Regions from separate parts of the Bacillus sp. TCT6 genome, predicted to be linked through region 3. Evidence: riboswitches for the same ligand, from Rfam matches in the RefSeq annotation. Region 3 holds a riboswitch; each other region holds the start of a gene.

Region 1 (3,284 bases), on a different contig from region 3:
ATTCCGATTTTTTGTCTCGCTTTTGCTAGTTCTTTTGTTGATAATGTTGTTAGGTCTTGTTCGTTTACAATGATATTTCCTGTCGTTGGTTTTTCTAATAGATTTACACATCGAATCAATGTGCTTTTACCAGCGCCACTATACCCAATGATTCCAAATACATCGCCTTTTTCTACTTTAAGGGAAGTAGACTTAAGAGCCTCAACATTCCCTTTTTTTGTTGTAAATACTTTGGATATGTTTTTTAATTCAATCATTATCGTCAGCTCCTACCAAGATGGTAAAACTGAACCATCAAATTTTTTCTCGATAAACTCTTTTACTTCTTTAGATTGATAAGCTTTCTTTAATTTGTTTACAACGGCATCATCTTTATTTTCAGTACGAACAACGACCCAGTTCACATATGGTGAATCTTTTCCTTCGCGGAAAATAGAATCTTTCGCTGGACTTAATTTTGCACCTAATGCAAAGTTTGTATTAATTGCAGCTGCTTTCACTTCACTTAGTTGCGTTGGTAATTGAGAAGCTTCTAATTCAACAATCTTTAAATTTTTCGGGTTTTCAATTACATCTTTCGCAGTCGCTTTTTCTGTAGCCTTCGGATCAACTTTTAAAACCCCTGCTTTTTCAAATAATTTTAAAGCTCGCAGTTCATTCGTTGGGTCATTTGGTACAGCAATTGCATCGCCCTCTTTTAAGTCTTTTACATCTTTTATGTTTTTAGAATATATGCCCATAGGGAATGTTACTGTTGAAAATACTTCAGCTAATTTCATATTGCGTTCAGCTTTAAATACATCTAAATACGATTTTGTTTGGTAGCTATTTACATCAAGGCTTTTTTCATCTAAAGATACGTTCGGCGCTACATAATCATTAAATACTTTTATATCAATTTCGAGACCATCTTTTGCTGCAACTTCTTTTACCTTTTCAAAAATTTGTTCATGTGGTCCACCTGTTACACCGACAGTAATCTTTTTCTCGTCTAATGCTTTTACCTCTTTATCTGAACTCACGCTACAGGCGCCTAATAATAATACTGCTCCGCTTACAATGCTTAATAATACCTTTTTCATCTATAAATCCCCCTTCATATACGTTCCAAAATAAAAAGCACCTCCCAAAAATAAGAGAGGTGCCGAATAGACGAAATAGATTCCTCTCTTATCGTCCAAAACGAAAACTCGTTTTGCAGGAATTAGCACCTTAGCTTATATGTTATAAGCTCGGTTGCCGGGCATCATCGGGCCAGTCCCTCCGCCACTCTTGATAAGAGTATGTGTATGTAGTTTTGAATATGGTACTAATAGTAAATCGTACAAAAAGAATTGTCAATGATATTTTCAGAATATATTTTATTTTAAGGTAATCGAAACATTTCCTTTCTTATGGCCCATTTCTACATACGTATGGGCTTCTACAACTTCTTCTAATCGGTAAGTTCTATCAATAACAGGTTTTAGCTTTTCTGTTTCAGCTAGTTGTTTTAGTAGGTTCATATCTTCTTTACTGACCTTTGCCATCATTCCATTCACAGATACATATTTTCCATTAGGCATTAATGCATCTGTACAAAGAGACTTTTTATATTTTCCAACTGCATCAAATATAATATCGTAGTGCTCGCCCTGCTTAGTAAAATCTTCTTTCATATAATCAATTACGTTGTCTGCCCCTAAGGCTGTAACTAAATCGAAATTCGAACTACTACAAATAGCTGTGACAGTCGCCCCGAAGTATTTAGCAAGTTGTACGGCAGCTGTCCCTACTGAACCAGAGGCGCCGTATATAAGTACTCGTTGCCCTTTTTTTATCTGTCCTTTTCTAAGGAAGTGCAATGCTGAAGTTCCGCCAAAAGGAATAACGGCAGCTTCTTCATATGTCACATTGGTAGGTTTTAATGCTATTAATCCACTTTCATGCACGCATGTGTATTCGGCATAACCACCAAGGTTTAGTTCTGTTAATGCAAAAACTGGATCTCCTTTTTTAAATTGTGTTACATCTGTTCCAATGTCTTCGATTTCACCGGATAACTCTACGCCAAGTATAGGTTTCCTCGGTTTTCTGAAACCTAATATGATCCGCATAGGAATCCAAAATAAGAGGGGGCTATTAAAGCCACGTATTCTACAATCTCCAGTCGATACACTTGTTGCGTGAATTTTAACTAATACTTCATTTTTTTTAGGTTTAGGCTTTTCTACATTTTGAATCTGGAGAACATTAGGTGGTCCATACTTTGTGCAAATAATTGCTTTCATAATGACCTCCTGAAATGAGTTGTTATTATTTACATCATATTTAAACTTTTTCTCAAACATGTTACTATATAGGAAAAAAATTAAAGAAGAATATTACGAATTATATAGATTTCATAGGAAAAGAGATGATATTATTTTTGGGAAGGAGGGGACGTTATGAAAAAACTTATTTTAATTTCAAGTTTAGTACTTGCAGTTGGTCTAGGAGTAGGGTGTAGTAATGAGGAAACAAAAAAGACTGATGAACCGAAAAAAGAAGCTGTGCAGAAAGAAAAGGAATTAACAGCGAAGGATGTTTTCAATAAAGCGAATGAAGCTTTTAAAAACGAAGAAAATGTAACGATGACATATGATGTGGGAATAAAGGCTGAAGGAACAGAGATGAATGTAATGAAGGCTAAAATGCAACTAGAGCCGAAGAAAAAAAACTCTCGTTCTGAAATGAATGTTTCTGGTACAGAGGTTATTGTTTATGATGTGGGTGGAAAAATTGCTGGTCAGGTGAAAAATCCTAATTCGGGTGAAGTTATGTCTGTACCAGAGGAACAATTAAATGCTAACGGAATGAATGCGACTCAAGGAATGGTAGATAATTTAGAGATTCCATCGGAAATTTTAAATAAAGTGAAGATGGAGAAAAGTGGAGATAATTATAAGCTGAAGTTTGCATTAAAAGGGAAAGAGACAGAGAGTATGCTAGCTAGTATGGATGAAAAGCAGAAACAAATGCTACAAGGCCAAAATGCAAAGATAGAAGAAATAGATGGGGAATATATTATTACAAAAGATTTTAAATATGAATCAGCAAAGATAGATATGGTTATGAGTAGCAATGGTGAAGATAAAGCGCACATTATTACGGATGCAAAGTTTACATCGTATGATAAATTTGATCCAATACAATTGCCAGCAGCAAAGTAATCACTGTCAAGAGAGGTACCTGAAAGAACGGGTATCTCTTTTTGTTGCTAATAAGGAGAGTGTCCTTTGAAAAAAAGAAAGATAGCAGTGGTC
Region 2 (3,284 bases), 1.1 Mb from region 3:
AAGAGCTTCACGAGTTGGATTTCCTGACCTGCTATAGTCATATTTTCCGAACGTATCTACATCAAACTGGTGAAAAGTTGATGTGTTATAAATGGGAACGTTCACAGCGCCCGTTTGTGAGTCATGTTTATATTGGTTGTGTAGTAAGAGTGTATCTATAGAATAGCTCATATTTTTACACCTTCTTTTACGAGTTTAATGGCTTGCTTTAAGTCTTGAATTAAATCGTTACTATTTTCAATGCCAACGGAGAATCGAAGAAGACGATTGCATACACCGTTTGCTGTTCTAATATCTTCAGGAATATCAGCATGTGTTTGCGTTGCTGGATAAGTCATTAAACTTTCTACACCACCAAGACTTTCTGCAAATGTAATTAAGGATAAAGATTGTAAGAATGGATTAATCCAAGCTTCATCTTTAAGGCGGAATGAAATCATGCCGCCTCTTCCTGGATAAAATACATCTGTCACCCCGTTTTCATCATTTAAATATGCAACAACTGCTTTCGCATTTTCTTCATGTTGTCTCATGCGAAGCGCTAACGTTTTCATACCGCGAATTAATAACCATGAGTCAAATGGGCTTAAAACCGCGCCTGATGCATTATGATAATGAGCGATTTCCTCGCAAAGTTCCATTCCTTTTGCAACGACAAGTCCGCTTAGTACATCGTTATGTCCCCCTAAATATTTCGTTGCGCTATGGAGTACAATGTCAGCACCCTCTGTTAATGGTTGCTGTATATAAGGTGTGTAGAATGTGTTGTCTACAATAAGAAGTAGTCCGTGCCTTTTCGCTACAGTTGCGACAGCAGCAATATCAGTAACTTGCATTAATGGATTAGTTGGAGTTTCTATGAAAATAGCCTTCGTTTCAGTTGTGATAGCTTGCTCAATTTGTTTAATAGATTGTGTATTTACGTATCTACATCGAACATTCCACTTTTTTTCGTGCTCAGAAAATAATCGATACGTTCCTCCGTATAAATCTTCAGATACAATAAGTTCGTCTCCAGAGCGGAATAGAGAAAGGACGAGGAGAACAGCCGCCATCCCTGAACTACAGGCATAACCTTGTTCGCCATATTCTAAGTCTGCGATTGCCTGTTCTAAAAGACCGCGAGTTGGATTGCCAGTTCGTGAATAGTCAAAGCCAGTAGATTTACCAATTCCTTCGTGACGATAAGCGGTTGAGAAATAAACCGGTGGATTAACCGTTCCTGTTGTAGTTTCACTGCGATTTCCGATTTGTGCTAGTTTTGTTTCGATTGTTGACATGTGAAAATTCCTCCTTTTTAAATTGAAACATTAAGTGAATATAAAATAAAAAAAGCCTTCTAAGAAGAAGGCTTTCGGTTTGAATAGAGTCTTCTTCTCATCTGTCAAATCTTTCACAATTTGCTGGAATTAGCACCTTATTAACAAACTGTTAATGGTTGCTGAGGCGTCATAGGGCCAGTCCCTCTACCTCTCTAGATAAGAATGTTCGTATGAAATTTTTATTATGTTTTTAACTTTACAACAAAAGATAATTGAATTGCAAGTTTATTTTAAATAATTTTTATTTTTCCGCAAGTATCATTGACTTTTACTTTTGTGCATGCTAAATTTATTAAAAAATTAACAAACATTGTTAAAAGGGGAACGCATTTCCTTTTAGCTACATAAATAAAATAATAAAGACAACTCTTATTGAGAGCGGTGGAGGGAAAGGCCCTGTGAAACCCGGCAACCTTCAAACGAAATGTTTGAAACGGTGCTAATACCTGCAAAACGAATGTTTTGCATAATAAGAGGAGGAACGATTATGTCCCCCTCTTCAAAGTGAAGAGGGGGTTTTTATATTGATAGAAATGAGGGAGATTCGTGAAATTACTAGATTTATTATCAAAAGGAATTGTAATAGGTGATGGTGCGGTTGGGACGTTATTGCATTCACATGGTTTGCAAAGTAGCTTTGAAGAATTGAATGTATCTGATCCAGACTTAATTATATCGATTCATAAACAATATGTAGCTGCTGGAGCAGATGTAATTCAAACGAATACGTATGGGGCAAATGAGACGAAATTACGTATGTATGGTTTAGAAAATCAAGTTACAGAAATTAATAGAGCGGCAGTAAAACTGGCGAAAGCATCTGTTACAGACAGAAATGCAATTTTAGGAACAATTGGTGGTATGAAACACATCGGAGCCGTTACAACGACTGATATGGAAAGGGAGTTTATGCTACTTGAACAGGCAGGGGCTTTACTAGAAGAGCAGGTTGATGGATTACTATTAGAAACTTTTTACGATGAATTTGAATTACTTCATGCCGTTAAAGTATTGCGTAAGCAAACGAATATTCCAATTGTTGCTCAATTAGCGTTACATGAAGCAGGTACGACTCAAAATGGAAATGATGTCAATGAAATATTAAAGCAACTTATAGATTGCGGTGCAAATGTTGTTGGATTGAATTGTCAACTAGGGCCGCTTCATATGACGGAAGCTTTCAAAATGATATCGATTCCGCAAAATGGCTATTTATCAGCATACCCAAATGCAGGTCTCCCGAATTATGTGGAGGGACGTTATGTATATGAGGGAAGCCCAGCTTATTTTGAAGCGATGACACCGAGATTTATTGAGCAAGGTATTCGATTATTGGGTGGTTGTTGTGGTACGACTCCAGAACATATTCAAAGTATGAAGCGCGCTGTTGCGAATATTACCCCTGTAATAGAAAAAGACACGATTCAAAGGCCGAAAGTCGTTCATACGCATGAGAAACGTTCGAAGGCTCACGTCACTCTAGCAGAGAAAGCGAAAAAACAAACGACAGTTGTAGTGGAATTAGATCCACCGAAAACGTTAGATACACAGCGTTTTTTTGAAGGAGCAAGAGCGTTAAAAAGAGCGGGAGCAGATGCTATTACTCTAGCAGATAATTCATTAGCATCGCCTCGCATCTCGAATATGGCAATGGGTGCGTTATTAACCAAGCATGATATCCCAGTATTGACACATTTAACGTGTAGAGATCATAACGTCATTGGACTACAATCTCATTTGTTAGGTTTATCGGCGTTAGGGATGGAAGAAGTGTTAGCTTTAACTGGTGATCCAGCGCGCGTTGGTGATTTTCCCGGTGCAACTTCTGTATATGATTTATCCTCTATTGAGCTCATTAAAATGATTAAAGAAATGAACGATGGACGTTCAATTTTAGGGAAATCAATTGGACCGGCGACAAGGTTTTCTGTAGGCGGCGCATTTAATCCTCACGTGAGGCAC
Region 3 (3,284 bases):
AACGTAATACATCTCCTATTTTAACTTTTCAAATATTCACTATACATTTTATAAACTGTCAGTCCAAGGGAAATATAATAACATAAAGTGAATTTATTTTACAAATTAATATAGAAATATAAATTTTAATTACAACACATTCTCTAGTTATTATCCTTTAATGCAATTCGAACTCACAGATCACCGTTACTATTAAACTAGACTAGACTAGATCCAAGATATCACTAAAGAAATTCATCCTCAAAATTAATGAAGAAACAAATGATTCATAAATAGAAAAGAACATTGATTTTTTTCAATGTTCTTTTCTATTATTTCTGCATATGAATTAGATTTATATTCGAAAAAGTGCCTTACCCCTGATTCCTCTGTGCCTCTCTAAACTCCTCCTTCACCTTCTCTAACAACCCTTCTTCCGTAATTAATCGATACGCCGTATTTGCTAATGCTTTTGCCGATGTAATTAATGCTTTATCTCCAAGTTCTGAACGTGCTGCTTCTCTAAATTCATTCGTATGTGCAATTAAGTCATCTGGTCCGATTTTAATGTACGGATGAATTGTCGGTACGACTTGACTTACGTTTCCTGCGTCGGTTGAACCGATCCCTACTCTTTCTTTACGATTTACCTCTTCACCTAATAGTTCTAATTCTTCCGCTACGATATCGTTATATGTTTTTGTTACGAGTAATTCATCGATTTCATTTTGGAATTGATGAATTTTTACTTTTGCACCTGTTGCTAACGCTGCTCCCTCAGCAATGTTTCTTACTTTTTCTGTTACTTCTGCACATCTTTTTCGCGTTGCTGCGCGGATGAAGAACCTTGCCGCGGCGTAGTCAGGAATAATGTTAGGTGCTTTTCCGCCTTCTGTAATAACGCCATGAATTTTCACGTCTGACGGAAGTTGTTGGCGAAGTGCGTTAATACTGTTATAAAGCTGAATAACCGCATCTAATGCATTAATCCCTTCTTCTGGTGAGGCTGCAGCGTGAGCTGTTTTTCCGTAAAAATGAAAATCAAGTGGATCGACTGCTAATGAAGGACTCGTTGTCGCTGTCTTTGCGCTCGGATGAATCATAAGCGCCGCATCAATGTCTTTAAATAAACCTGCCTTTACATAACTTGATTTCGCGCTACCATTTGGCCCGCCTTCTTCTGCTGGTGTACCAAACACGACAACTTCCCCGCCAATTTCTTCAAGCGTTTCTGATAATGCGATTGCTGCTGCAACGCTAATTGTGCCAATTAAATTGTGACCACACGCATGACCTAGTCCTGGTAAAGCGTCATACTCCGCTAAAAATGCAATGACTGGTCCTTGTTTTCCTGAACTTTTTCGCGCGATAAAACCTGTTTCATGTCCAGCTATATTGTGTTGCAGCTGAAATCCTGCACTACCTAGTAATAAGCTTAACGTTCTGGATGCGTAAAACTCTTGGTTTCCAATCTCCGGATTCGCATGAATATCATGACTTGTTTCTATGTACTTTTCCTTATTTCTTTCGATACTCTCTTCAATTGTTTTTCTTTGTGACGTTACTCCTGTCGCTCCCATTGTTCTTCCTCCTTTTATTTTCACGTAAAAAAGCCTCTTTCTAAAAGATAGAAAGAGGCTTCTGTATATACAATCAAAATGAGCTTCTTTCTTATCTTTCAAGTTACCTTGCTGGAATTGGCACAGTATTCATAACGAATCCGCTGCCGAGGTATCATAGGGCCAGTCCCTCCACCTCTCGTGATAAGAATTTTCATAAAATTATATTAAATTACATTCATTCTAAGTTCATTCCAAATAAAAGTCAAGGAATTCCTATCCGAATTTACCGAATATCTAAAAATCCTTTTAATACACCAATTGTTTCTGGCGCTTGCAGTCTGGCACATACGTACGGAAATTCTGTACTACCTTCAAACATCATTTGAGATGTAAGCGGTGCGCCTGCCCAGAAGATTTCATCATCAATTACGATAAACGGGAATGCTTTATTTTGTCTTTGTAACTTTACATTTTTCAGTGGAACTGGTCCATCACTATAAACTGTTATCTGTGCATTTGTACGCATTAACGCTTGCCATACTCGCTTATCCACTTGTTTTGTAATTGGAAGTGAAATAATAATTTTTCGTTTTGCGGCTAAAATATCTTTTAATAACCCTTTCGGCTCTTCAAGATTCATTTCCATAAACCAGCGTAAACGTTTCGAAATTTTCCGTTCCCACAATTGTCTTGATGTCGTGCGATCATACACATCTCCATGACGTTCTATATGAGCTGTTAATTGTGATAACGCTTGTTTTCTCGAAAGGTTTTTACGCATATAATGGCAATCTGATAATTGAATGAACTTCCCTCTCGCTCTTGTCACTGCTACATTGACGAGGCGATGGTTTTTGTGATCAAAGAATAATACGCCAGGTCGTTCTTGCGGATAACTGTCAACCGTATCAAAGATCATCATATCTCTTTCAGAACCTTGGAACTTATGAACTGTCGCCGCTAAAACTGGTATGTTTTGATATTTCGTTCTCTGCAACATTTCTCTAATACACGTTGATAAAAAGCGTGACTGCGCCCTGTAAGGTGTCACAACACCAATCGACTGAACACCGTCTAACAATCCGATTAACATCATTTGCATCGCTACTAAACCAGACATAATGTTAAAACGTGAACCAGAAGCCGCATCTTTTAACGAAAAAGCTCCCATTTGGCTCGTATCAAATAAAACACTCGCTTCATTTGCGAACGGCTGCAATTGCGCAAGTTCTTTACGCTCTGAAACAGAAGGATGATCGTATACTCTATTTTTATAAATAAACGAATTCGTAAACTTCGATATATTCGCATGCATACGTCTTTGTTCCTGCAACATAAATAGGTTCGGATGTGCTTCTGATTTATTAACAGACTCAACAATCCCAGCATGGTAAAACATATCTTCCCCAAGCCATTTGCGAACAAGTTCATGGTTCGCCATCGCAATTGGAGGTAATTGTAAAAAGTCGCCACAAACAACGATACGTTTTCCAAGTGAAGCAGCTAATGCGATTTGCGGAACGAACGCCATACTCACTTCATCTACAACAACTAAATCAAATGTACGCTCATAAATTAGCGCATCAATTGCACATTTTGATAGAGTTGCACCAATTACTTTCGCATTTTCAATATATTCTTTTTCTACTTCTTTAATTTTCGCTTTTTGCTTTCGAAGATCACTTTCAATCTCTTGTATACGCTTCTTATCAGCAGAAGTCGCTTTATATGATAAAATCTTTT

What was found. A riboswitch is a leader RNA that binds a small molecule or an ion and turns the genes downstream of it on or off. The one in region 3 is predicted to bind S-adenosylmethionine.
Region 1: another riboswitch for S-adenosylmethionine. It lies ahead of AC0ONG_RS29705 (MetQ/NlpA family ABC transporter substrate-binding protein); the one in region 3 lies ahead of AC0ONG_RS14430 (M20 family metallopeptidase).
Region 2: another riboswitch for S-adenosylmethionine. It lies ahead of AC0ONG_RS20000 (bifunctional homocysteine S-methyltransferase/methylenetetrahydrofolate reductase); the one in region 3 lies ahead of AC0ONG_RS14430 (M20 family metallopeptidase).

The regions. Positions count from the first base shown of each region.
Region 1 covers NZ_JBVYHX010000004.1:15,678-18,961, forward strand. The annotation lists gene AC0ONG_RS29700 (methionine ABC transporter ATP-binding protein) at 1-257, opposite strand, end outside; gene AC0ONG_RS29705 (MetQ/NlpA family ABC transporter substrate-binding protein) at 270-1,082, opposite strand; SAM riboswitch class I at 1,168-1,282, opposite strand; gene AC0ONG_RS29710 (NAD(P)-dependent alcohol dehydrogenase) at 1,362-2,270, opposite strand; gene AC0ONG_RS29715 (DUF6612 family protein) at 2,427-3,191, shown strand; gene AC0ONG_RS29720 (FAD-binding oxidoreductase) at 3,258-3,284, shown strand, end outside.
Region 2 covers NZ_JBVYHX010000001.1:3,920,324-3,923,607, reverse strand. The annotation lists gene metC (cystathionine beta-lyase) at 1-171, opposite strand, end outside; gene metI (cystathionine gamma-synthase/O-acetylhomoserine thiolyase) at 168-1,280, opposite strand; SAM riboswitch class I at 1,375-1,485, opposite strand; SAM riboswitch class I at 1,689-1,798, shown strand; gene AC0ONG_RS20000 (bifunctional homocysteine S-methyltransferase/methylenetetrahydrofolate reductase) at 1,869-3,284, shown strand, end outside.
Region 3 covers NZ_JBVYHX010000001.1:2,824,552-2,827,835, forward strand. The annotation lists gene AC0ONG_RS14425 (MDR family MFS transporter) at 1-2, opposite strand, end outside; gene AC0ONG_RS14430 (M20 family metallopeptidase) at 354-1,559, opposite strand; SAM riboswitch class I at 1,648-1,749, opposite strand; gene AC0ONG_RS14435 (AAA domain-containing protein) at 1,825-3,284, opposite strand, start outside.